Linked DNA regions of Pseudolabrys taiwanensis. The protein of the gene in region 1 interacts with the protein of each later gene in a pairwise test. Links are inferred from orthologs where the notes say so. Each region holds a gene or a part of one and is shown in the gene's direction. Other genes may lie near its edges.

Evidence for each region.
Region 2: the proteins of hfq (region 1) and rho interact in binary tests that used the Escherichia coli proteins (3 or more experiments, as listed by UniProt). The link is inferred for Pseudolabrys taiwanensis from one-to-one orthologs.

The regions. Positions count from the first base shown.
Region 1 is NZ_CP031417.1:1,008,875-1,020,777, forward strand. Bases 5,685-8,500 are described here. They hold hfq (RNA chaperone Hfq), read left to right. Parts: upstream 5,685-6,871; coding sequence 6,872-7,129; downstream 7,130-8,500. Other genes in these bases: DW352_RS04825 (D-amino-acid transaminase), read left to right, coding at 5,762-6,619; hflX (GTPase HflX), read left to right, coding at 7,130-8,500. Also shown: ntrC (nitrogen regulation protein NR(I)), read left to right, coding at 1-612; DW352_RS04810 (LLM class flavin-dependent oxidoreductase), read left to right, coding at 806-1,837; DW352_RS04815 (sensor histidine kinase NtrY-like), read left to right, coding at 2,012-4,249; nitrogen assimilation response regulator NtrX, read left to right, coding at 4,254-5,624; more of hflX, read left to right, coding at 8,501-8,503; mazG (nucleoside triphosphate pyrophosphohydrolase), read right to left, coding at 8,744-9,553; DW352_RS04845 (acyl-CoA thioesterase), read right to left, coding at 9,590-10,030; DW352_RS04850 (bifunctional salicylyl-CoA 5-hydroxylase/oxidoreductase), read right to left, coding at 10,054-11,903. UniProt on the Escherichia coli protein: RNA chaperone that binds small regulatory RNA (sRNAs) and mRNAs to facilitate mRNA translational regulation in response to envelope stress, environmental stress and changes in metabolite concentrations.
Region 2 is NZ_CP031417.1:3,987,746-3,999,620, forward strand. Bases 3,589-6,376 are described here. They hold rho (transcription termination factor Rho), read left to right. Parts: upstream 3,589-4,243; coding sequence 4,244-5,509; downstream 5,510-6,376. Other genes in these bases: hemJ (protoporphyrinogen oxidase HemJ), read left to right, coding at 3,589-3,970; DW352_RS18970 (acyltransferase family protein), read right to left, coding at 5,574-6,376. Also shown: DW352_RS18940 (Maf family protein), read right to left, coding at 37-645; DW352_RS18945 (pyruvate, water dikinase regulatory protein), read right to left, coding at 852-1,685; hemE (uroporphyrinogen decarboxylase), read left to right, coding at 2,060-3,088; DW352_RS18955 (endonuclease domain-containing protein), read left to right, coding at 3,149-3,538; more of hemJ, read left to right, coding at 3,548-3,588; more of DW352_RS18970, read right to left, coding at 6,377-6,737; DW352_RS27500 (transporter substrate-binding protein), read left to right, coding at 6,979-9,318; DW352_RS18980 (outer membrane lipoprotein carrier protein LolA), read right to left, coding at 9,430-10,263; DW352_RS18985 (FtsK/SpoIIIE family DNA translocase), read right to left, coding at 10,384-11,875. UniProt on the Escherichia coli protein: Facilitates transcription termination by a mechanism that involves Rho binding to the nascent RNA, activation of Rho's RNA-dependent ATPase activity, and release of the mRNA from the DNA template.

The DNA.
Region 1 (11,903 bases):
GCCGCGACGAACAAAGACCTGCGCCAGCTCATCCAGCAGGGGTTGTTCCGCGAAGACCTGTTCTTCCGCCTCAACGTCGTGCCGCTGCGGCTGCCGCCTCTGCGCGAGCGCACGGAGGACGTTCCGGATCTCATTCGCCACTTCTTCGCCCAGGCCGAACGCGAGGGGCTGCCGCCCAAGCAGATCGACCAGGCCGCGCTCGACCGGCTTAAGCGTCACCGCTGGCCGGGCAATGTGCGCGAACTGGAGAACCTCGCCCGCCGTCTGGCGGCGCTCTATCCGCAGGAGACGATCACGGCTGCGGTGATCGACTCCGAGCTGGCCCAGCCGGTGCTGCCGGTGGGCAGCGACGAGCCGCGGCCGGACGAGAGCTTGGGCGCCGCGGTCGAGCGGCATCTGTCGACCTACTTCTCCGGCTTCGAGGACGGCTTGCCGCCGGCGGGTCTCTATCATCGCGTGTTGCGCGAGATCGAATATCCGTTGTTGACGGCGGCTTTGGCCGCGACGCGCGGCAATCAGATCCGCGCGGCGGACCTGCTCGGGGTCAACCGCAACACGCTGCGCAAGAAAATCCGCGATCTCGACATTCAAGTGTATCGCGGCGGAACCTGATCTATCATCGCGGCGCCATCCTTGGTCTATTTCTCGTCATGCCCGGCCTTGTGCCGGGCATCCACGTCTTTGATACAAGGAAGGCGTAGATGCCCGGGACATAAGGGCGTGCATGCCCGTCTTTGACGGGCTATGCCCGGCCGTGACGCCGTGGGCGCGTCGAATGCGGCCCACGCAGGCAGGATGAACGCCTATGACGACACCGATCGAACTCGGCCTCGATACTTTCGGCGATATCACCGACGGTCCTGACGGCAAGCCGCTTTCCGCCGCGCAGGTGATCCGCAATCTGGTCGACGAGGCCGTGCTCGCCGACGAGGTGGGCGTCGATTTCATCGGCGTCGGTGAGCATCATCGCGGTGACTTCGCCGTATCATCACCCGAGATGGTGCTTGCCGCGATTGCGAGCCGCACCAAGCGCATCCGGCTCGGTTCGGCAGTGACGGTGCTGTCGTCGGACGATCCGATCCGGGTCTTTCAGCGCTTTTCCACGCTCGACGCCCTGTCGAATGGGCGTGCGGAGGTCATCCTCGGCCGCGGCTCCTTCATCGAGTCCTTTCCGTTGTTCGGCTTCGACCTCGATGATTACGAGGCGCTGTTCAACGAGAAGCTCGATCTGTACGCCGCTGTCCTCACCGAGAAGCCGGTCACGTGGCAGGGCAAGCTGCGCGCGCCGCTCGCGAACCAGAGCGTCTTTCCCAAGACCGAGTCCGGCCATTTGACCACCTGGATCGGTGTGGGCGGCACGCCGGAATCCGTGATGCGCGCGGCCCACTACGGCATGCCGATGATGCTGGCCATCATCGGCGGCGACCCCAAGCGCTTCGTGCCTTATGCCGACCTCTTTCGCCGCGCGCTCAAGGAGACGGGCAAGCCGGACTTGGCCGTCGGCGTGCACTCGCATGGCTTCGTCGGCGAGACCGATGCTGAGGCGAAGGATGCGCTCTTCCCCTTCTACAAGCGCATGCGCGACAAGATCGGCGCCGAACGCGGCTGGCCGCCGATGGGCCGGCCCGAGTTCGAGCGGGAGATCGAGCACGGCTCGCTGTACGTCGGATCGCCGGAGACCGTGGCCCGCAAGATCGCCGCGACGGCAAAGGCGCTCGGTGCCGCCCGTTTCGACATGAAATACAGCGCCGGGCCGCTGTCCCATGAGAAAATGATGCGATCCATCGAGCTTTACGGCCGCAAAGTCATCCCGCTGGTGCGGGACATGCTCGGGTAGTTCTTTTCACGAACTACTGCCGTGGGTTGGTTGTTGTGGGGCGCCGCGGAATCGTCTCAATTCGGCAACATTGTTGTATAAATGCCTCAGTGTCGGCGGGGCCGGGAATCCCCGACGGCGCGATCCCTTTGGGCCGTGGGCCCGTCATTTCCGCCGGGTGTCCAAAGGCTGTCCATGAGCGTCGAACAGGCTGCCTCCGCCGACAATGCGCTCGCCGGTAATGCCGCGCGGAAAGGCGAGGGCCGTCTGCTGGGTCCGTTGGCGGTCGGCCTCGCGCTGCTGTCGGCCTTCATCACCTTCATCGTTCTCGCCGACCTGACGCCGATCTCGCCGACGCACAACGTTGTCGTGACGCTGCTCCTCGTCAACGCGGCGACGGTGCTGCTGCTCCTCGGCGTCATCATCAAGGAAGTCTGGCAGGTTGTTCAGGCGCGGCGCACGGGGCGCGCGGCGGCGCGGCTGCACGTGCGCATCGTCGGCCTGTTCTCGATCATCGCTGCGGCACCGGCGATCCTGGTGGCGATCGTGGCGAGCGTGACGCTCGACCGCGGCCTCGACCGGCTGTTCTCGACGCGGACCCGCGCGGCGATCGAAAACTCGCTGATCGTCGCCGAGGCCTATTTGCGCGACCACGCGCAGATCGTGCGCTCCGACATCATGGTGCTGGCCTTCGACGTGGCGCGCACCAAGCCGCTGTTCGATCAGGATCCGGACAAGTTGCGCCAGTTTCTGACCTTCCAGGCGCAGGTGCGCGGACTGGCCGCCGTCATCATGCTCGATCAGGACCTCGATGTCGTCGCGCGCGCCGACGTGAGCACGACGCAGACGTTCGCGCTGCCGCCGCGCGACGCGCTGCCGAAGATCGGCACCACCGATCCGCAGATCGTGCTGCTGCCGGATACGAATTATGTCGCCGCCGTCATCAAGGTGGACAAATACGAGAACCGCTGGCTCTACGTGACGCGTCTCTTGGACCCGCGCGTGGTGCCGCAGCTGCAGGCGACGCGCGCCAGCGTCACCGAATATGCCGCGATCGAGGCGCGCCGGGTCGGCGTGCAGGTGGCCTTCGCGTTGATGTACACCGTGATTGCGCTCATCGTGCTGTTGTCGGCGGTGTGGATCGGTTTGAACTTCGCCAACCGGCTGGTGGCGCCGATCCGGCGTCTGATCGGCGCGGCCAATGCGGTCTCCACCGGCAATCTGTTCGTGCGCGTGCCGGTGCGTCAGTCCGAGGGCGATCTCGCGCAACTCGGCGAGACCTTCAACCGCATGACGCAGGAGCTGCGCACGCAGCATGACGACATCATGCGCGCGCGCGATCAGATCGACAGCCGCCGCCGGTTCACCGAGGCCGTGCTCGCCGGCGCCAGCGCGGGCGTCATCGGCGTCGATGCCGAAGGCCATATCAGCATTCTCAACCGGTCGGCCGAAAGGCTGATCGGCCGCAGCGAGGCGGAAGTGCTCGGCCGGCCGCTGTCGGAGGTGCTGCCGGAGCTTGCCACGATCATGGAGGCGGCGCAGGTCGGCGGGCCGGCGCAGGATCATTTCACCATCACGCGCCACGGCCGCGAGCGCAATCTCTCGGTGCGCGTGACCAGCGAACAATCGAGCGAGGCGCATCACGGCTACGTCGTCACGCTCGACGACATCACCGATCTGGTGGCAGCGCAGCGCACTTCGGCCTGGGCGGACGTTGCCCGCCGCATCGCGCACGAGATCAAGAACCCGCTGACGCCGATCCAGCTGTCGGCCGAGCGCATCAAACGCAAATACGGCAAGCTGATCACCGAGGACCGCGCGATATTCGACCAGTGCACCGACACCATCGTGCGGCAGGTCGACGACATCCGCCGCATGGTCGACGAGTTCTCCCGCTTCGCGCGCATGCCCAAGCCGGTGATCGCCGCCGAGGACGTCGCCGATACGGTGCGCGAGGCGGTGTTCCTGATGCGCGTCGGCAATGCCGATATCGACATCGAGGCCGAGATCGCCGAGGAGCAGATGCCCGCGCGCTTCGATCGCCGGCTGATCTCGCAGGCGCTGACCAACATCATCAAGAACGCGACCGAGGCCATTGCGGCAGTGCCGCCGGAGGAGCTTGGCAAGGGCTCCATTCGGGTCTATGCCGCGCGCGAAGGCGACAACATCGTCATCGACGTTGTGGATAACGGCATCGGTTTGCCGAAGGAAAACCGCTCGCGCCTGCTCGAACCCTATGTGACGACGCGCGAGAAGGGCACCGGCCTCGGTCTCGCCATTGTTGGCCGCATTGTCGAAGAGCATGGCGGCATCATCGAATTGCGGGATGCCGCCGACAAAATTCCCGGCCAGCGCGGTGCTTGGGTGCGCGTGCAATTCGCAGCCGCCGACAAGGCGGAAGAGCCTGAACGACAGAAGACCGTGAACGAGTGACGATATGTCCGCTGAAATTCTGATCGTCGACGACGAAGCCGATATCCGCGACCTGGTCGCCGGCATTCTGCAGGACGAGGGTTATGCGACCCGTACGGCCCGCAACAGCGACGAGGCGCTGGCCGCGGTCGCGACGCGGCGGCCGAGCCTTGTCTTTCTCGATATCTGGCTGCAGGGCTCCAAGCTCGACGGTCTGCAGCTCCTCGATGCCATCAAGCAGGAGCACCCGGAACTGCCGATCGTCATGATTTCGGGCCACGGCAACATCGAGACCGCGGTCGCCGCCATCAAGCACGGCGCCTACGACTTCATCGAGAAGCCGTTCAAGGCGGACCGGCTGCTGCTGGTCGCCGAGCGCGCGCTGGAGACGTCGCGGCTCAAGCGCGAGGTCAAGCAGCTCAAGCAACTGGCGCCGGGGCCGAGTTCGCTGGTCGGCCGTTCGGCGTCGATCTCGCAGCTGCGCCAGGCGATCGAACGCGTGGCGCCGACCAACAGCCGCATCCTGATCGTCGGCCCCTCCGGCGCCGGCAAGGAGCTCGCGGCGCGCACCATTCATCAGCTCTCCGCGCGCGCCGGCGGGCCGTTCATCGTCATCAACGCCGCCGCGATCACGCCGGAGCGCATGGAGGTCGAGCTGTTCGGCGTCGATCAGACCAACGGCTCGGAAGGCCGCAAGACCGGCGCGCTGGAAGAGGCGCATGGCGGCACCTTGTTCATCGACGACGTCGCCGACCTGCCGCGCGAGACGCAGAACAAGATCTTGCGCGTGCTGGTCGATCAGACCTTCCAGCGCGTCGGCGGCAACGCAAAGATCGCGGTCGACGTGCGCGTCGTGTCGTCGACCTCGCGCAATCTCGAGGCGCTGATCGGGGAGGGCAAATTCCGCGAGGACCTCTATCACCGGCTGTCGGTGGTGCCGGTCCGCGTGCCGCCTCTGGCCGAGCGGCGCGAGGACATTCCGGACCTCGTCGACTACTTCATGGACCAGATCTCGCAGGCGACCGGCCTGCCGAAGCGGCGCATCGGCGACGATGCCATGGCGGTGCTGCAGTCGCACAACTGGCCGGGCAATGTGCGCCAGCTCCGCAACAACATCGAGCGTCTGATGATCCTGGCCGGCGGCGATCCCGACGCCGTGCTCGATGCCGGCATGTTGCCGCCGGATGTCGGCTCCATGGTGCCGTCGATGCCGAACGGCAATGGCGGCGAGCAGCTCATGGGCCTGCCGCTGCGCGACGCGCGCGAGGTGTTCGAGCGCGAATATCTGGTGGCACAGATTTCCCGCTTCGGCGGCAACATTTCGCGCACCGCCGAATTCGTCGGCATGGAGCGCTCGGCCCTGCACCGCAAGCTCAAGGCGCTCGGAATCGGATAATTGTAAGTATGCGCGGCATTGCCACGAACTCCGCTCATTCCCGCGCAAGCGGGACTCCAGCGCTGGGTCCCCACTTGCGCGGAGACGCGCGTGGTGAAGGGCCGCATCGGACAAATACGTCACGGAAGTAAGTCACCATGTCCCGCATCGCCTATGTCAACGGGCGTTATCTGCCGCGCGAGGAAGCCGCCGTCTCGATCGAGGACCGCGGCTATCAGTTTGCCGACGGGGTCTACGAGGTCTGCGAAGTGCGCGGCGGGCGCCTCGTGGACGAGCGCCGCCACATGGCCCGGCTCGATCGCTCGCTGAGCGAACTGCGCATTGCGCGCCCGATGTCGGCGGCCGCGCTCAGTCTGGTGATGCGCGAGACGGTCCGTCGTAATCGGGTACACGACGGTATCGTTTATCTGCAGGTCACCCGCGGCGTCGCGCCGCGCGACTTTCCGTTTCCGCCGGATGGGACGCGGCCGTCGGTGGTCGTGACCGCGCGCAGCAACGATCTGTCGCGCCTGGAGCGTGTCGCGGAAGAGGGCATCGCGGTCGTCACCGCGCCGGACATCCGCTGGCAGCGGGTCGATATCAAGTCGGTGGCGCTGCTGCCGAACGTGCTCGCCAAACAGGCGGCGCGCGACCAGGGCGCACGCGAGGCCTGGCTCGTCGACGCGCGGGGCAACGTCACCGAGGGCGCTTCGTCCAATGCGTGGATCGTTAGCCGTGACGGCGTACTCATCACCCGTCCGCTCGGCCGCGACATTTTGCCCGGCATCACCCGCTCGGTGGTGCTCGATCTGGTGAAGGCGCAGGGCCTCAAGTTCGAGGAACGGGCCTTCACAGTCGAGGAGGCCTATGCCGCGCGTGAGGCTTTCGTGACATCGGCGAGCCAGATCGTCATGCCGGTGGTCAGCATTGACGGCAAGCCGGTCGGCAACGGTGCGCCCGGTCTGGTCGCAACCGCGCTGCGAAAAGATTACCACCGGTACGCCGAAATTGTGTAAGGCGACGCGCGCGAGCAGCCCTTGCCTCTCACGGAGAAAGAGAAGATTTCTAATTAATTCAGAGACTTGATCGACCGATTGCCAACTTGTGCTTGCGCCCCGCGCGCTCCTGCCATCTAATAGCAATCCCCGGAACTTGAACCGCTTTTGCGTGGGGCAAAGGCGACGTGCGCAATGTTGCGCACGCAAAGTGATCCGGGCAACGAAACGTCTCGCGCCCCAAGACGCGAGCGAAAAAATGGAACAACGGCCATGGCCGCCGAACGTGCGCAGAACTTGCAAGACACTTTTCTCAATCACGTCCGCAAAGCAAAAATCCCGCTCACCATCTTTCTTGTGAACGGTGTGAAGCTTCAGGGCGTTGTTACATGGTTCGATAACTTCTGCGTGCTGCTGCGACGGGACGGACATTCCCAACTCGTCTACAAGCATGCCATCTCGACCATCATGCCGGGCCATCCGATCTCGCTGTTCGAAGGCGGTGAGGAAGGGGCCGGGGACAAGGCGTAATTGGAACCACGTCGTCGTGATCAGCGTGCCGACCGTCTAAGCCCGACAACGACGGGCGAGGAGACGGGCCGCGCTATCGTGATCGAGCCGTGGCTGAAGGCGAGCCCGCGCGGCGATACCAGCCGCGCGGCTGCGGACGTGCGCACGCCCGAAGCACGCCTCGCCGAAGCGGTCGGTCTCGCGCACGCCATCGATCTCAATGTCGTCGAGGCGGGTCTCGTGACGCTCAACGAGATCCGGCCAGCGACCTATATCGGGAAAGGCAAAGTCGACGAGATCGCCGGCCTGGTGAAGAGCCTGGAGGCGTCCGTCGTGGTGATGGACTGTCCGGTCTCGCCGGTCCAGCAGCGCAACCTCGAGAAGGCCTGGAATACCAAGGTCATCGACCGGACCGGTCTCATCCTCGAAATCTTCGGCCGCCGCGCGCGCACCAAGGAAGGTTCGCTGCAGGTCGAACTTGCGCATCTGAGCTATCAGAAGACGCGGCTCGTGCGCGCGTGGACGCATCTCGAACGCCAGCGTGGCGGCTTCGGCTTCCTCGGCGGTCCGGGCGAGACGCAGATCGAAGCGGATCGACGCATGCTCGACGAGCGCATCTCGCGCATCGAGCAGGAGCTTGAGAAGGTCAAGCGCACGCGCACGCTGCATCGGGAAAGCCGCAAGCGCGTGCCGTATCCGATCGTGGCGCTCGTCGGCTACACCAATGCCGGCAAGTCGACCTTGTTCAACCGCATGACGCAGGCGACGGTGCTGTCGGCCGACATGCTGTTCGCGACGCTCGATCCGACTTTGCGCGCGGTCGATCTACCCCATGGCAACCGTGTGATCCTGTCGGACACGGTCGGCTTCATCTCCGATCTGCCGACCATGTTGGTCGCGGCGTTCCGCGCCACCTTGGAAGAGGTAATCGAGGCCGACGTCATCCTGCATGTGCGCGACATGTCGCACGAGGATGCGGCGGCGCAGTCGCTCGACGTGGCGAAGGTGCTCGAAGAGCTGGGCATTGCGCCGAACGATCCGCGCATGATCGAGGTTTGGAATAAAGTCGATCGCCTCGATGCCGAGGGCCGCGACCGGCTGATCAATCTTGCCGAACGGCAGCCGCCGGACCGCCAGCCGATCGTCGTGTCGGCCGTCACCGGCGAGGGCATCGACCATCTGACCGACGCGATCGAAGCGCGGCTCGGCGAAGGACGTCAGACGCTCTCGCTCTCGCTTGATCCGGCCGACGGCGCCGGTTTGAGCTGGCTCTACCGCCATTCCGAAGTGCTGTCGAAGGACATGGGCGAGGACGGCCGCCTTGCCGTGACCGTGCGCGCCGACCCGAAGAACGCCGAGATGGTGCGCCGGAGGTACGCGGTGACGGCGGCCTAAAACGGCATTGATCCGGCGATGCTATCGCTCGACCGAACCATTCGACGGGTGCCATCCGCTCCGGTCATGCCCGGGCTTGACCCGGGCATCCATGATGAATTGCCTCCGCATGAGGGCATACGTTCGTCTCGTTTTGCCGCACGACCTCATGGATTGCCGGGTCGAGCCCGGCAATGACCGCGGGAATGGAATCGAGCGACGAGAACACAGCGATTGGCAGTGCGGCCTTCGATCAGGCCGCTACTTCTCGGCCGCCTTCTCCGCTGCCTTCGCCGCATCCCACAGCGCATCCATTTCCGCCAAAGTCGCGTCCTGCGGGGCTTTGCCCTGCGCCGCCAGCGCCTTTTCGATAGAGCCGAAGCGCCGCTCGAATTTGAGATTGGTGCCGCGCAGGACGCCTTCTGGGTCGGCCTTGAGGTGGCGCGCGAGGTTGACCACGGCGAACAACAGGTCGCCGACTTCCGTCGCGGCATGCGCCTCGTCGTTCTCGTCGAGCGCGGCTTCGATCTCGTCGGCTTCCTCGCGGATCTTGTCGAGCACCGCGCGCGGATCGTTCCAGTCGAAACCGACCTGACCGGCCTTGTTCTGCAGCTTCAAGGCGCGGGTGAGGGCGGGCAGGCCGACCGGTACGCCGGCGAGCGCGCCGGTCGGCGCCTTCTCGCCGCGCGCGGCTCTCTCTTCCGCTTTGATCTGCTCCCACAGGCCTTTCACCGCCTCGGCGGTCTTGCCGTCTGCATCGGCGAAGATGTGCGGGTGGCGGCGGATCATCTTGGTGGTGATGGCCTCGACGACATCGTCAAAGGCGAACAGACCCTGCTCCTGCGCCATCCGCGCGTGGAACACGACCTGCAGCAGGAGATCGCCGAGCTCATCCTTGAGGTGCTCGATGTCGCCACGCGCGATGGCGTCCGCGACCTCATAGGCTTCCTCGAGCGTGTAGGGCGCGATGGTGTCGAAGGTCTGCTCGAGGTCCCACGGGCAGCCGGTCACCGGCGTGCGCAGCGCGGCCATGATCTCGATGAGACGGGAAATGTCGCGGGAGGGCTTCATGGCGCGACGCTACACCCGCGGCCTGTCGTTGTCGCTCTAGGCGCCCGTGGGGTCCCCAGGAACGTCGGGCGCCTCGGCAAAGTTCTTCAGGGCCGCGCGGATATCGTCCGGCCAGCGCATCGCCGTGCCGGACTTGGTGTCCATGGCGACCAGCACCTGCTTGCAGGTCCACACCACTTCCTCGCCGCGCGTCACATTGTGACCGAGCGCGAGCGAGGAATTGCCGATGCGCTCCAGCGTCATCGTGAAGGTGAGCACGTCGCCCTGCCGCGAAGCGCGGATGAAGTCGCAGGACAGATGCGCCGTCGGATTGGCGATGTTGCGGTGGCCGAGCTGGTCGGTCCAGGGAAAGCCGAGCGCGATCCAGAAATCCTCGACCACGCCGACCAGCATGTCGATATAGGCCGGGAAATAAGCGATCCCGGCCGGATCGCAATGTCCGAACCGCACCAGCCGCTTGACGCGAAATTTGGCCACCAGGGCTCCTTACGCGTGGACCGTCATCGTTGCGGCTGCGTGGCGGCCGCGCGCTCGATGTTGGTCTCGTACTGCGCCTTGCCCGAATAGTATTGCTTCGGCCACGGCACCGTCTTGACGCCGATCTTGGCCGCTTCGTGCAATGTCCATGCCGGATCGGCGAGATGCGGCCGTGCGACAGCGCACAGGTCGGCACGGCCGGCGGCGATGATCGAGTTGGCGTGATCGGCCTCGAAGATGGCGCCGACGGCGATGGTGGCGATGCCGATCTCGTTGCGGATCTTGTCGGCGAACGGTGTCTGGAACAGACGGCCGTAGACCGGTTGCTCGGCCTTGTCGACCTGACCCGACGAGCAGTCGACCAGATCGGCGCCGGCATCCTTGAACATCTGCGAGAAGATCGCGGCGTCTTCCGGCGTGTTACCGCCTTCGGTCCAGTCGTGGCACGATAGGCGCACCGACATCGGCCGGTCCTCGGGCCAGACGGCGCGCATGGCGTTGAACACTTCCAGCGGATAGCGGGCGCGGTTCTCGTGGCTGCCGCCGTATTCGTCGGTGCGCTTGTTGGTCAGCGGCGACAGGAAGGCGGACAACAGATAACCGTGGGCGCAGTGCAGCTCGAGCACGTCGAAGCCGATCGCCGCGGCGCGCTTGGTGGCAGCAACGAAGTCGGCCTTCACGCGGTCCATGTCGGCGCGCGTCATCTCGCGTGCCGCCGGCGCGCCGGCGAGGTAGGAGCCGTTCGACGCGGAAATCAGCGGCCAGTTGTCCTTGAGCAGCGGCTGGTCGATGCCTTCCCAGGCAAGGCGCGTCGAGCCCTTGCGGCCGGCATGGCCGAGCTGAATGCCCGCTTTGGCCGGTGTCGTATGGATGAAGTCGACGACGCGCTGCCAAGCCTTGGCCTGCTCGTCGTTCCACAAACCGAGGCAGCCGGGCGTGATGCGCGCATCGGGCGACACGCAGGTCATCTCGCCGAAGACGAGGCCGGCGCCGCCCATGGCGCGGCTGCCGAGATGCACGAGATGGAAGTCGTTCGGCACGCCGTCGACCGCCGAGTACATCGCCATCGGCGACATCACGATGCGGTTGGCCAGGGTCACGCCGCGCACGCGATAGGGCGTGAACATCGGCGGAGTGGGGCGCTGGCCGGGCTCGACATTGAGGCCGCAACGCTGCGCGTACCAGCGCTCGTAGCCTTCGAGCCAGAGCTTGTCGCGCAGGCGCAGGTTCTCGTGGCTGATGCGCTGCGAGCGGGTGAGCAGCGAATACATGAACTGCTCGGGCTCGAGCGTGTCGGCATAACGGGAGCCGACCACCTCGAACCATTCCATGGCGTTGCGCGCGGCGTTCTGGATACGCGCGACGTCGACGCGGCGCACTTCCTCGTAGGCCGCGAGCACCTGTGGGATCTTGTCGGCGGTGTGACCGAACTTGTCGAACTGACGTGTCAGCTCGATCGCGTCCTCCAGCGCCAGCTTGGTGCCGGAGCCGATAGCGAAATGCGCGGTGTGCGCGGCATCGCCCATCAGCACCACATGGCTCTTGCCGTTGAAGTGGCTCCACTTGCCGCAGATCAGACGGTTGAAGTTCAGCCAGGCCGAGCCGCGCAGATGCCGCGCATTGGTCAGCAGCGGCTCGCCGTCGAGCACTTCGGCGAAGATCTTCTCGCAAAACGCGACCGACTCGTCCGGCGTTGCGGTATCGAGGCCGTGCGCGAGCAAGGTCTCTTCGGTCGTCTCGACGATGAAGGTCGAGGTTTTGTCGTCGAATTTGTAGACGTGCGCCTGGAACCAGCCGTGCTCGGTGCGGCGGAAGTCGAAGGTGAAGGCGTCGAAGTTCTTCTCGGTGCCGAGCCAGATGTAACGGTTCGGCC
Region 2 (11,875 bases), 3.0 Mb from region 1 along the record:
CTCAGGATGACGATGCGCGCGCGGAAAAAGCACAGATCACCCATCGACGAAGCCGTGCTCGCGCAGATATTCCAGGAACTGCAACAGCGGCAGGCCGAGGATCGTGAAGTAGTCGCCTTCGACCTTCTCGAACAGATGGATACCGATGCCCTCGAGCTGATAGGCGCCGACGCTTGTCAGCGCCGCGTTGCCAGCCATATCGAGATACTCTTCGAGGAAGCGGTCGGAGAAGTCGCGCATCGTCAGCCGTGCGGTCTCGATGCAGGAAAACAACAGCGTGCCATCGCGCACGAGCGCGAGCGCCGAATGCAGCTCGTGCGTCCGCCCGCGCAATGCACGCAATTGCTCGGCAGCAGCGGCGGCGTCCACCGGCTTGCTCAGGCGCATGTCGCCGCAGGCGAGCGTCTGATCGGCACCCAGCACCGGCCGGCCCGGCACCGTCGCCGCGATGGCGTCAGCCTTGGCGCGTGCGAGCACACGGGCCGCAGCGGCGGCATCGCTGACGCCAGCCTCGGCTTCCACCGCCCGTTCGTCGATGTGCGCCGGCCGTATTTCAAAGCGCAGCCCCGCGGCGGCGAGGATCTTGCCGCGAATATCGCTTTTTGAAGCGAGCACCAAAGGCTGACGTGAAAGCCAAAGCGGCATGAACATCTCTCTCTTGATCCCTCCCCCGGAAGGAGAAGGTTGTCGCGCACCCGAAGTCGGATACATCCGACTTCGCTCAGATTAAAGGGCCGAGCTCGGCTATGGCCGAGTTCGGGTGCACGACGGGGTGGGGTTATCGCGCCGCAATCGACAAAAAACCACCCCCACCCACCACCTGGGCGACGACCCCCAAACGGGGAACGGATTCAAGAGATCGGGGCGCGCCGACGCTCGCTGAGGAGCCGCATCACCGCCGCGGCGGTTTCCTCGATCGAGCGGCGCGTCACGTCGATGGTCGGCCAGTTGTGCTTCGCGCAGAGCCGCCGCGAATACTGGAGCTCTTCGGTGACCGCGGTCTTGTCGATGTACTGATCGTCGTCGCGATGCGCCTTGAGGCCGAGCAGCCGGTTTTCCCGGATTTGCACGATGCGCTCAGGACTGGCGTAGAGGCCGACGACCAGCGGCCGCGTCAGCTTCTCCACCGATGGCGGCAACGGCACGCGCGGCACCAGCGGCACGTTTCCGGTCTTGACGCCACGATTGGCGAGATAGATCGACGTTGGCGTCTTCGAGGTGCGCGACACGCCGATCAACACGACATCGGCTTCCTCCAGCCCCTCCACCTGCTGCCCATCGTCGTGCATCATCGTGTAGTTCAGCGCCTCGATGCGCTGGAAATATTCAGCGTTGAGCACGTGCTGCGCGCCGACGCGATGAATGGTCTCGGCGCCGAGATAGGATTGAAACAGCCGCAAGACCGGCCCCAGCACAGACATGCACGGCAGGCCGAGCTCGCGGCATTTGTCCTCAAGGCTCTGGATCAGGTCTTCCTCGAGCAAAGTATAGAGGACGAGCCCCGGTGCTTCGCTGATCTCGGCGAGGCAATGGTCGAGCTGCTTCTTCGACCGCACCATGGGGTAGAGATGCTCGACCGGCTGCACGTTCGCGTATTGCGCCGCGGCGGCGCGCGCCACTGTGATCAGGGTTTCTCCGGTCGCGTCCGAAACGAGATGAAGATGAAAGTAGCCAGTGTCGGGCATAGGGACAGGCGCCGGATGAAGTGTGAATTATTGGGGAGGAGGCCATGCCTTTTGGGGATAGGCAAGCCGCCGGGGCGGATTCATTCAATAACCGTCCACATCGCTCGTTGCGGGACGACGGTTTGGCAAAGCCTGCCGGATCGCCTATCCCATGTGGACAACGGTCTGGGGAAAGCGGGGGATAGCGGTCGAAATCAGCCGTAAATGGCCCTGTACGAGTGTGGACGGTAACCGGACCGATAGCGCGGGATTCTTGATCGCCATTTCATGCCCGGTGGACAGGCTGTTGAGCCATAAGCATGAGTCAAATCAACCGTTTAATAACCACTAAACCTAAGATTCTAAGATTCTAGAGAGATGGAGCCTGATCGGCCGTGCATGTGGGTAAAAAGTTTCTTAACGTGCTCTCCGGTCATCGCGAGGCAGTGCCGCCGGTCTGGCTCATGCGACAGGCGGGGCGCTACCTGCCCGAGTATCGCGCTGTCCGTGAGAAGGCCGGCGGGTTTCTCGATCTCTGCTTCAATCCCGAACTTGCGGCCGAAGTAACGCTGCAGCCGGTCCGTCGGTTCGGCTTCGACGCCGCGATTTTGTTTTCCGACATCCTGGTGGTGCCGCTGGCGCTCGGACGGAAGGTCGAGTTCCTTGTCGGCGAGGGACCAAAGCTCGAGCCGCTCACCGACGCGGCCGGACTGGGAACACTGCGGACGGAAATCGATCAGGCGGTGGTCGGCAAAGTCTACGAGACCGTGACGCGCGTGAAGTCCGCGCTCGACGATAAGACCACCCTCATTGGTTTTTGCGGTGCACCGTGGACGGTCGCCACCTACATGGTGGCCGGCGAAGGCACACCCGATCAGGCGCCGGCCCGGATGTTCGCTTACCGCGATCCGGATACGTTTGCGCGATTGATCGATCGCCTGGCGGACGCTTCGATCGACTATCTCACGGGTCAGCTCAAAGCCGGGGCCGAATGCGTGCAGCTCTTCGACACCTGGGCCGGTGTCTTGTCGCAAGCCGAGTTCGATCGCTGGTGTCTGATGCCGACGAAAAAGATCGTCGATGGCGTCCGCGCGCGCGTGCCGGGTGCGAAAATCATCGGCTTTCCGCGCGGCGTCGGCAGCAAGCTCTGGCGTTACGTCAAGGATACCGGCGTTGATGCGGTCGGTCTCGATTGGATGCAGGGGCTGACTTACGCGCGCGAGCACATCCAGACGCTCAAACCGGTGCAAGGCAATCTGGATCCTTTGGCCTTGCTGGCTGGCGGCGATGCGCTCGATCGCGAGATCGATGCGGTGATGCAGGCGCTGGCCGGCGGCCCGTTCATCTTCAATCTTGGCCACGGCATTCTGCCGCCAACGCCGATCGCTCATGTCGAGCGGATGCTGAAAAGGGTGAGGGGTTAGTGCTTCTTGATCCCTCCCCCGCAGGGGGAGGGTGGCCGCTGTAAGCGGCCGGGTGGGGGAATGGCCAACGAGATCGCCAGACGTCTCCGCAAAACTATGACGCCGCAGGAAGTGAAGGTGTGGAACCACCTTCGCACGTGGCGAAGCCACGGATTCCATTTTCGGCGGCAAGCGCCGCGGGCTGGCTATGTCGTCGATTTTCTTTGCTTGAAGCATCGACTTGTCGTCGAACTCGACGGCGGTCAACACAATTACGATGGCATGCAGGCAAGCGATCGGGAACGTGATGACAAGTTGACCGTGGGCGGCTTTCTCGTGCTCCGCTTTTGGAATAGCGATGTCGATCAGAACCTGTCGGGTGTGCTGGAAACCATCCACGCGGCTCTGCGGGAAAGACACCCCCACCCGGCCGCCTGCGGCGGCCACCCTCCCCCTGCGGGGGAGGGATAGAGGCTCATCATGTACGAGTGGCTCAAAGCGCTGCACATCATCGCGGTCATCTCCTGGATGGCCGGACTGCTTTATCTGCCGCGCCTGTTCGTCTACCACGCTGCTGCCGAGCCCGGTTCGGCACAGTCCGAGACCTTCAAGGTGATGGAGCGGCGGCTGCTCAAGGCCATCATGGGCCCGGCCATGGGCGTGACCTGGGTGCTCGGCATCGTCCTGGCGATTCAGGGCCACTGGTTCGTCGCCGGCTGGCTTCACGCCAAGATCGCCTTGGTCGTGGCGATGTCGGTCATGCACGGGCTGTTCGGGCGCTGGGCCAACGATTTCGCCGCCGACCGTAACCGCCGGAGCCAGAAATTCTACCGCATTGCCAATGAGATACCGACGGTTCTGATGATCCTGATCGTCATTTTGGTGGTGGTGAAGCCGTTCTGACCCCGGCCCGGAAACCAAAATTTCACGGCACGGTTGCCGGGCCCTTGCGGAAAATCGCGGCTCAACTTATGTTGACGGCATCCCACCGAACGCAGGCGGATGCGATCGCGTTCCGGCACCGAGCCTTTCGGACCGGATGCAGCATCGGGCCCTAGGGACTTCCCAAAGCGCGCCCTCAAGTCAATCCAAACCTGCGAACTACCCTTATCTAGCCGCGGCAGTTCTCCCTTTTTTCAGACGCCGCCACTTCCGCTCTACAGGACCAATGCCCCTATGCGGGAAATGAAGCTCCAGGACCTTAAGTCCAAGACGCCAGCCGAACTCCTAGCCTTCGCCGAAGAGCACCAGGTCGAGAACGCCTCCACCCTGCGTAAGCAGGAGTTGATGTTCGCCATCCTGAAGCAGCTCGCGACGCAGGAAGTGGACATCATCGGCGAGGGCGTGGTCGAGGTCCTCCCCGACGGTTTCGGCTTTCTCCGGTCGCCGGAGTCGAACTACCTCTCCGGACCGGACGATATCTACGTCTCGCCCTCGCAGATCCGCCGTTTCGGCCTGCGCACCGGCGACACCGTGGAAGGCCACATCCGTTCGCCGAAAGAAGGCGAGCGGTATTTCGCGCTCCTCAAGGTCAACACGATCAACTTCGAAGACCCCGATAAGGCGCGTCATAAGATCAACTTCGACAACCTGACGCCGCTCTATCCCGACGAGCGGCTGAAGATGGAGCACGACGATCCGACCAAGAAGGATCTGTCGGCCCGCGTCATCGACATCGTCGCGCCGATCGGCAAGGGCCAGCGCGCCCTGGTGGTCGCGCCGCCGCGCACCGGTAAGACGGTGCTGCTGCAGAACATCGCGCACTCCATCACCGCCAACCATCCCGAGTGCTATCTGATCGTGCTGCTCATCGACGAGCGGCCGGAAGAAGTTACCGACATGCAGCGCTCGGTGAAGGGCGAGGTCATTTCCTCGACCTTCGACGAGCCGGCCTCGCGCCATGTGCAGGTCGCCGAGATGGTCATCGAGAAGGCCAAGCGCCTGGTCGAGCATCAGCGCGACGTGGTGATCCTGCTCGACTCGATCACCCGCCTCGGCCGCGCCTACAACACGGTGGTGCCGTCCTCCGGTAAGGTGCTGACCGGTGGTGTCGACGCCAACGCCCTGCAGCGCCCGAAGCGCTTCTTCGGCGCCGCCCGTAACATCGAGGAAGGCGGCTCGCTGACCATCATCGCCACGGCGCTGATCGATACCGGCAGCCGCATGGACGAAGTCATCTTCGAAGAGTTCAAGGGCACCGGTAACTCCGAACTCATCCTCGACCGCAAGGTCGCGGACAAGCGCACCTTCCCGGCGATCGACATCACGCGCTCCGGCACGCGCAAGGAAGAGCTGCTCACGGAAAAGGATGTGCTCAAGAAGATGTACGTCCTGCGCCGCATCCTCAATCCGATGGGCACGATGGACGCCATCGACTTCCTGTTGGACAAGCTGCGCAACACCAAGACGAACAGCGAGTTCTTCGACTCGATGAATACGTAAGGCGCCCGGCGCCGTTGCGGTTTAGTGGCCGGGCCTCAAGCCCGGCCATTTTTTATGCCGGACGTCACGTCGGTTCGGCGACGACTGCGCCGCGGACCGCACGCGGACGCTGGCTCCAGGCCCAGGTGCGGCCGTAGCGGGTGATCGGTTCCTCGACCCATTTGGTCAGCAACCAGCCGGCAAGCACGCACACCGGCAAGGCCGCGATCGTCACCAGCCACTGCGATACGCTGGCTATATCCGGCCGTTCGTTGAGGATGAGCCCATGCATCAGGCCGAGGATCGGCAGATGCGTGAGATAGACGGCATAGGAGGTTCGCCCGAAGAAGCGCAGCACTGGCGAGCGGAAGCGTGCGGCTTCCGGCGCATTGCGCACGATCGCGAGCAGGAACAAGGCGCAGGCGGTCGCACTGAGCAACGGGCTGAAGATGACGAAGATCGCGTTGGTGCGGCCGGCGAAAAACCCGAGATAGGACACCGTCAGCAGCAATACGACCGGTGCGACCCGAAACGCGTAATCGAAGCGGCCGGAGCGCACTGCTTTCGACTTCGCCGCCAGCGCGGCGAGCAAGCCGGCGACGAGGATATCGGCAATGCCCGGCAACAACACGTTCACCGCGATTGGGTTGCCGACGTTCGCGAATTGCACGGCCGCGCGGGCCAACACGGCGCCGATCGCGACGGCGATCAGCACCTTGGCGAGATGGCGCCGCGGCACCAGAAGAAACGTCAGGGGCGCCAGCAAATAGAAGTGCTCTTCCACCGCGAGCGTCCAGGTCGGCGCCAGCCAATGTGCGCCCAGCGTTTGCGTGTTCGCCATGAAGAACGTCTGAGTGAAAGTCAGATAGCCCCAGATCGGAAATGTCGTCGGATCTTGCGCCCAGGCCGCGTGACATGCGCCCAGGATGGCCGACACGAGCAGCACCGAAACGAAATAGATCGGCAGCGTCCGGCAGATGCGGCGGACATAGAACACGAGAAAAAAGTTGTCGTTGTGCAGCTTGTCGAGAATGAGCGTGCCGACCAGGAAGCCGCTCAACACGAAAAACATCTCGACGGCGAGCCGGCCGAGCATCAGCGCGGTGAGGCCGCTCGGCACCTCGGCGAAATAGTGCGACAGGACCACCAGGATGGTCATCAGGCCGCGCATGCCGTCGAGGGCGACGATGCGCCGGTCGACGCCGTAAGGCGATTGGGGCGGCAAAGCAGGATGTGTCTGGGGTGGCAAAGGCGCGGCCTCCTCGACCGGATGACGCAGGGCCGGGCGTATCAGGATGCCGCTGAACGAACGCTTACCCCGGTATGTGAGAACCTCGCCTATCCCGCGCTTTCGCCCGGACGGTTAAGAAGGCCGCCTAAAGTTTGAGCGCATTTGCCCTTATTTCATGCGGGTTTTTGCACGTGCGAGAAAGAATTTCGAAACCATCTTCTGGCGAATTGGAACTCGCTAATACCTCTGCGGGAATCCGATGCCACAGCACAATCGCCTGCGATTGCCCCGTCCGGCGCTGTGGATCGCCATCCCGGTATTCGGCGTCGCCTTGATCGTTGCCGGGCTCTTCAGCCTCGGTGCATCGACGTTTGTCGCGGTTGGCTTCGGCGCCTTCGGTGCGCTCGCCATCGGCTGCTTTGCGGAGTACCGGCTGCACCACATCACCGCGTCGATCAGCAAGATCGCCAGCGGCGACCGCTATACCAGTCTGCCGCAGGTAGTCGGCGACGGCGCCCTCCAATCCTTCAACGCGACCGCCGAGAGCATTCGGAGCGCGCTCATCGCCGCCGATACGCTCGCCGTCGATCAGCGCCGGCGCGAGACCGAAGCGCGGCTGCATCACGCCGGCCGCGTGTTCTTCACCGGCAATTTCCGCCGCGCCATCGACGATGTCGTCAACGCCTTCACCAGCGCCGGCGAGCGTATCCGTGGCACGGCGGTCGATCTGACGCAGAGCAACCGGCTGATGGCGAAGCAGGTGGCGCAGTCCTCGGACACGGCCGCGCAAGCGGCGGAAGACGTCGCCGGCGTCGCCGCCGCGGCGCGCGACGTCCAGACGCTCGCGGTGACGTCCGGCCGTCACGTCGAGGAGGCCCGCGCCGCCACCAAGCGCACCGTCACGGAGCTGGCGCGCGCCGACGAGACCATGCGCAACCTCGGCGCCGTCGCCGGCCGTATCGAGCAGGTGATCAAACTCATCCAGTCGATCGCCGGGCAGACGTCGCTGCTCGCCCTCAACGCCACCATTGAAGCCGCGCGCGCGGGCGAGGCCGGCCGTGGCTTCGCGGTGGTGGCCGCCGAGGTCAAGGAGCTGTCGCGCCGCACAGAACTGGCCACCAAGGAGATCAGCGACCAGATTCACGGTATCCAGGATGCCGTGAACGAGACCGCCGAGGCGATTGCCGCGGTCGACCGCAGCGTCGCGGATATGGGCACGGTGAACGAAAACATCACCCGGCTCATGGAGCAGCAGATCGAGCAGCTCGACGTCATCGGCACCGAGGCGATGAAAGTCGCCGCCGCCGTCAGCGAGACGCTGCCCGGCATCCGTGCCGTCGTCACCGACGTGACGATGGCGGGCGATGCCGTGCTCTCGACCGCCGACGATCTCATCGCCAGCGCGCAATCGCTCACCGCCTCCGTGACGCGCTATTTCTCCGACCTCGATCACGGCTCCATCAAGGTCGGCATTCTGCATTCGTTGTCAGGGACGCTGACGGCGAGCGAGCGGCCGTTGCAGCAGTTGCTGGTGATGCTGATCGAGCAGCTCAACCAGGCCGGCGGCCTGCTCGGGCGGCCGGTGGAGGCGGCGATCATGGATCCGCGCTCCGATAACGACGCCTATGCCGCCCAGGCCGAAACCCTGCTGCGCGAGCACAAGGTCGCGGCCATTTTCGGCTGCTGGAGCTCGGCCTCGCGCAAGCGGGTGCTGCCGATCCTGTCGCAGCAGGACGGGTTGCTGTTCTATCCCAGCCAGTACGAAGGGCAGGAGCAGTCGTCGCACATCGTCTATACCGGTGCGACGCCAGCGCAGCAGGCGCTGCCTGCGGTCGATCACCTCATCGGCATGGGCCGTCGGCGCTTCTTCCTGATCGGCACCGACTACATCTATCCGCGCACCACCAACGCCATCATCCGCAACTACCTGCAGTCCAAGGGCATCGGCCCGGATGCAGTGGACGAGCTCTATGTGCCGTTCGGCGAGCGCGCGTTCAGCGAGACGGTGCTGCGCATCAGCCGCTTTGCCGGCCGCAACGGCGCCGTCGTTGCAACGCTCTCCGGCGACTCCAATGTGCACTTCTTCCGCGAGCGCGCCCGCCAGGGCTTGGACGCCGACATTCTACCGGTGATGAGCCTGTCGCTGGGCGAGGCCGAGCTGCCGGCACTCGCCGAGCGCCGGCTGATCGGCCACATGGTGGCGTGGAGCTATCTGCATACGCTCGACACGCCGGAGAACCACGCCTTCGTTGCCGAATGGCGTGATTTCGTCGGCGATCCAACGGCGACCACCAACGATCCGATGGAAGCGACCTGGATCGGCTTCAAGCTCTGGACGCAGGCGGTGGCCGCCGCCGGCACCACCGAGACCCAGGCGGTGCGGCGGGCGCTTGCAGGCCGCAGTATCCGCGCGCCGTCTGGCTTCGACGTCAGGTTCGATGCCGAGACGCAGCATTTGCACAAGCCGGCCATCATCGGCCGTTTCGGCGCGCACAACATCATCCAGCCGGTGTGGATGAGCGACGACGTGATCGCACCGGAGCCCTGGAGCCGCTGGCGGCCGCAGAACGGCGAAGTGCCGCTGCGCAAGGCGGGATAACATCGATGGTCATCGTCCGCGTAAGCGGACAATCCAGTAATCACGATACTCGCTATTGGAATACTGGATGCCCCGCTTTCGCGGGGCATCCAGTTTTGCTGATCGGTTCGATCAGTTCCGATACCGCGTGTAATCGATGCGGAACATCGACGGGTCCACCTTCTTGGTGGGATCGAGATTGAACACCGCGACCGTGGTGTCGTAGCCCTGCGGATCGGTGACGGTCCACTGCTTGAGCTGCATGTCCTTGGCCGAGAACATGATCATCAGCCGGCTGGTGCCGACGAGGCCGTTCCGTTCCTCGACCACGACGGTGACGAACACGTCGTCGGAGTACACCGCGACGAGGTTCGTATCCTTCATCAGGTCGACACGGTCGGACAGCAGGAAGCGCAATGGCGTCTGCGATAGCGGATAGACGTCCTGCGTCGCCAGCTTGCGATCGCGCACCACGACGGACTGACCGTCGGCCACCAGTTCGATCGGGCTCGGATCGTCATACTCGAAGCGGATCTTGCCCGGCTTCGACATGTAGAAGTCGCCTTTGGTGCGGCCGCCGTCGGGACCGACCTGCACGAAATTGCCGGTCAGGGTCTGCACGCTCGACAGATATGCATTGACCTTGTCGACGATGGCCTTCTGCTCGGGTGTGAGCGCGCCTTTGCTGGCGCCGGATTGCCCCAGCAAAGCGGCGAAGGGATTGGTGACGGGGCCCGAGGTCGCTTGTGCGCGGGCGACGAGCGCTTCCGGCGGGATGGACGGCCTGGATGCGATCGAGCCTGTGGTAAGAGTCCGCTGGACAGGTGTGGCCGCCGCCATATGCTTGACCGGACGCGGCTTCGGCAGCGGCACGCGTTCGGCAAAGGCCGGCGCCGCCGTAAGGCTCAGGCACAAAGCTGCCCAGGCCACGCCGCGGGCCAATCGCGCCTTCCTCGGTTTCGCCATTTCGCTCTCCGCCTTACCCATACAATCACCAACGCCCATACGGCGCCGCTGTGGCTATTTCGCGACCCGTCGTCCGCTGTCACTCCGGCCGTCGCGATGCGCGGCTCGAAATGACAACCGTCACCTTTCGAAATCCCCTTCTTCGGGGATCAGAATCTCACGTTTGCCGGCATGGTTGGCTTGGCCGACGATGCCTTCCTGCTCCATGCGCTCCATCAGCGTGGCGGCCCGGTTGTAACCGATCTGCAGCCGGCGCTGGATGTAGGAGGTAGAAGCCTTGCGATCGCGCTTCACGATGGCGACGGCCTGGCTGTAGAGATCGCCGCCTTCGGACATGCCCATGCCGGTGGAATCGAACACGGCACCGTCTTCGCCCTCTTCGGCGAGATCGCCGGCGGTCACTTCTTCCAGATATTCCGGCATGCCCTGCGCCTTGAGATGGCGCACGACCTTCTCGACTTCTTCGTCGGAGCAGAACGGGCCGTGGACGCGGCTGATGCGTCCGCCGCCGGCCATGTAGAGCATGTCGCCCTGGCCGAGCAGTTGCTCGGCGCCCTGCTCGCCCAGGATGGTGCGGCTGTCGATCTTCGACGTGACCTGGAAGGAGATGCGCGTCGGGAAGTTGGCTTTGATCGTGCCGGTGATGACGTCGACCGACGGACGTTGCGTGGCGAGCACGACGTGCAGGCCCGCGGCGCGCGCCATCTGCGCCAGACGCTGCACGGCGCCTTCGATGTCCTTGCCGGCGACCATCATCAGGTCGGCCATTTCGTCGACGATGATGACGATATAGGGCAACGGTTCGAGATCGAGCTCTTCCTTCTCGTAGATGGCCTCGCCCGATTCCTTGTCGTAGCCGGTGTGCACCGTGCGCGAGAGCGTCTCGCCCTTGGCCTTCGCTTCGGCGACGCGCGCGTTGTAGCCGTCGATGTTGCGCACGCCGAGTTTCGACATCTTCTTGTAGCGGCCCTCCATCTCGCGCACCGCCCACTTGAGCGCGACCACCGCCTTCTTCGGATCGGTGACGACCGGGGTGAGCAGATGCGGGATGCCGTCATAGACCGACAGTTCGAGCATCTTCGGATCGACCATGATCAGGCGGCACTGCTCCGGCTTGAGCCGGTAGACCAGCGACAGGATCATGGTGTTGATGGCGACCGATTTGCCGGAGCCGGTGGTGCCGGCGATCAGCAAGTGCGGCATGCGCGCGAGGTCGACGATGACGCTCTCGCCGCCGATGGTTTTGCCGAGGCAGAGCGGGAGCTTCGCGGCGCTCTCGTTGTATTCCTTGGTCGTGAGCAGCTCGCGCAGATAAACCTTCTCGCGCGTCGCGTTCGGCAGCTCGATGCCGATAGCGTTGCGGCCGGAGACGACGGCAACGCGTGCCGACACCGCGCTCATCGAGCGGGCGATGTCGTCGGCAAGGCCGATGACGCGCGACGACTTGATGCCGGGCGCCGGCTCGAGCTCGTACAGCGTGACCACCGGGCCGGGGCGCGCATTGATGATCTCGCCGCGCACGCCGAAGTCTTGCAACACGCTTTCCAGCGCCGTGGCGTTGGCTTCGATGACGTCCTTCGGCATCGTCGTGCGCTCGGACGCCTTCGGCGCG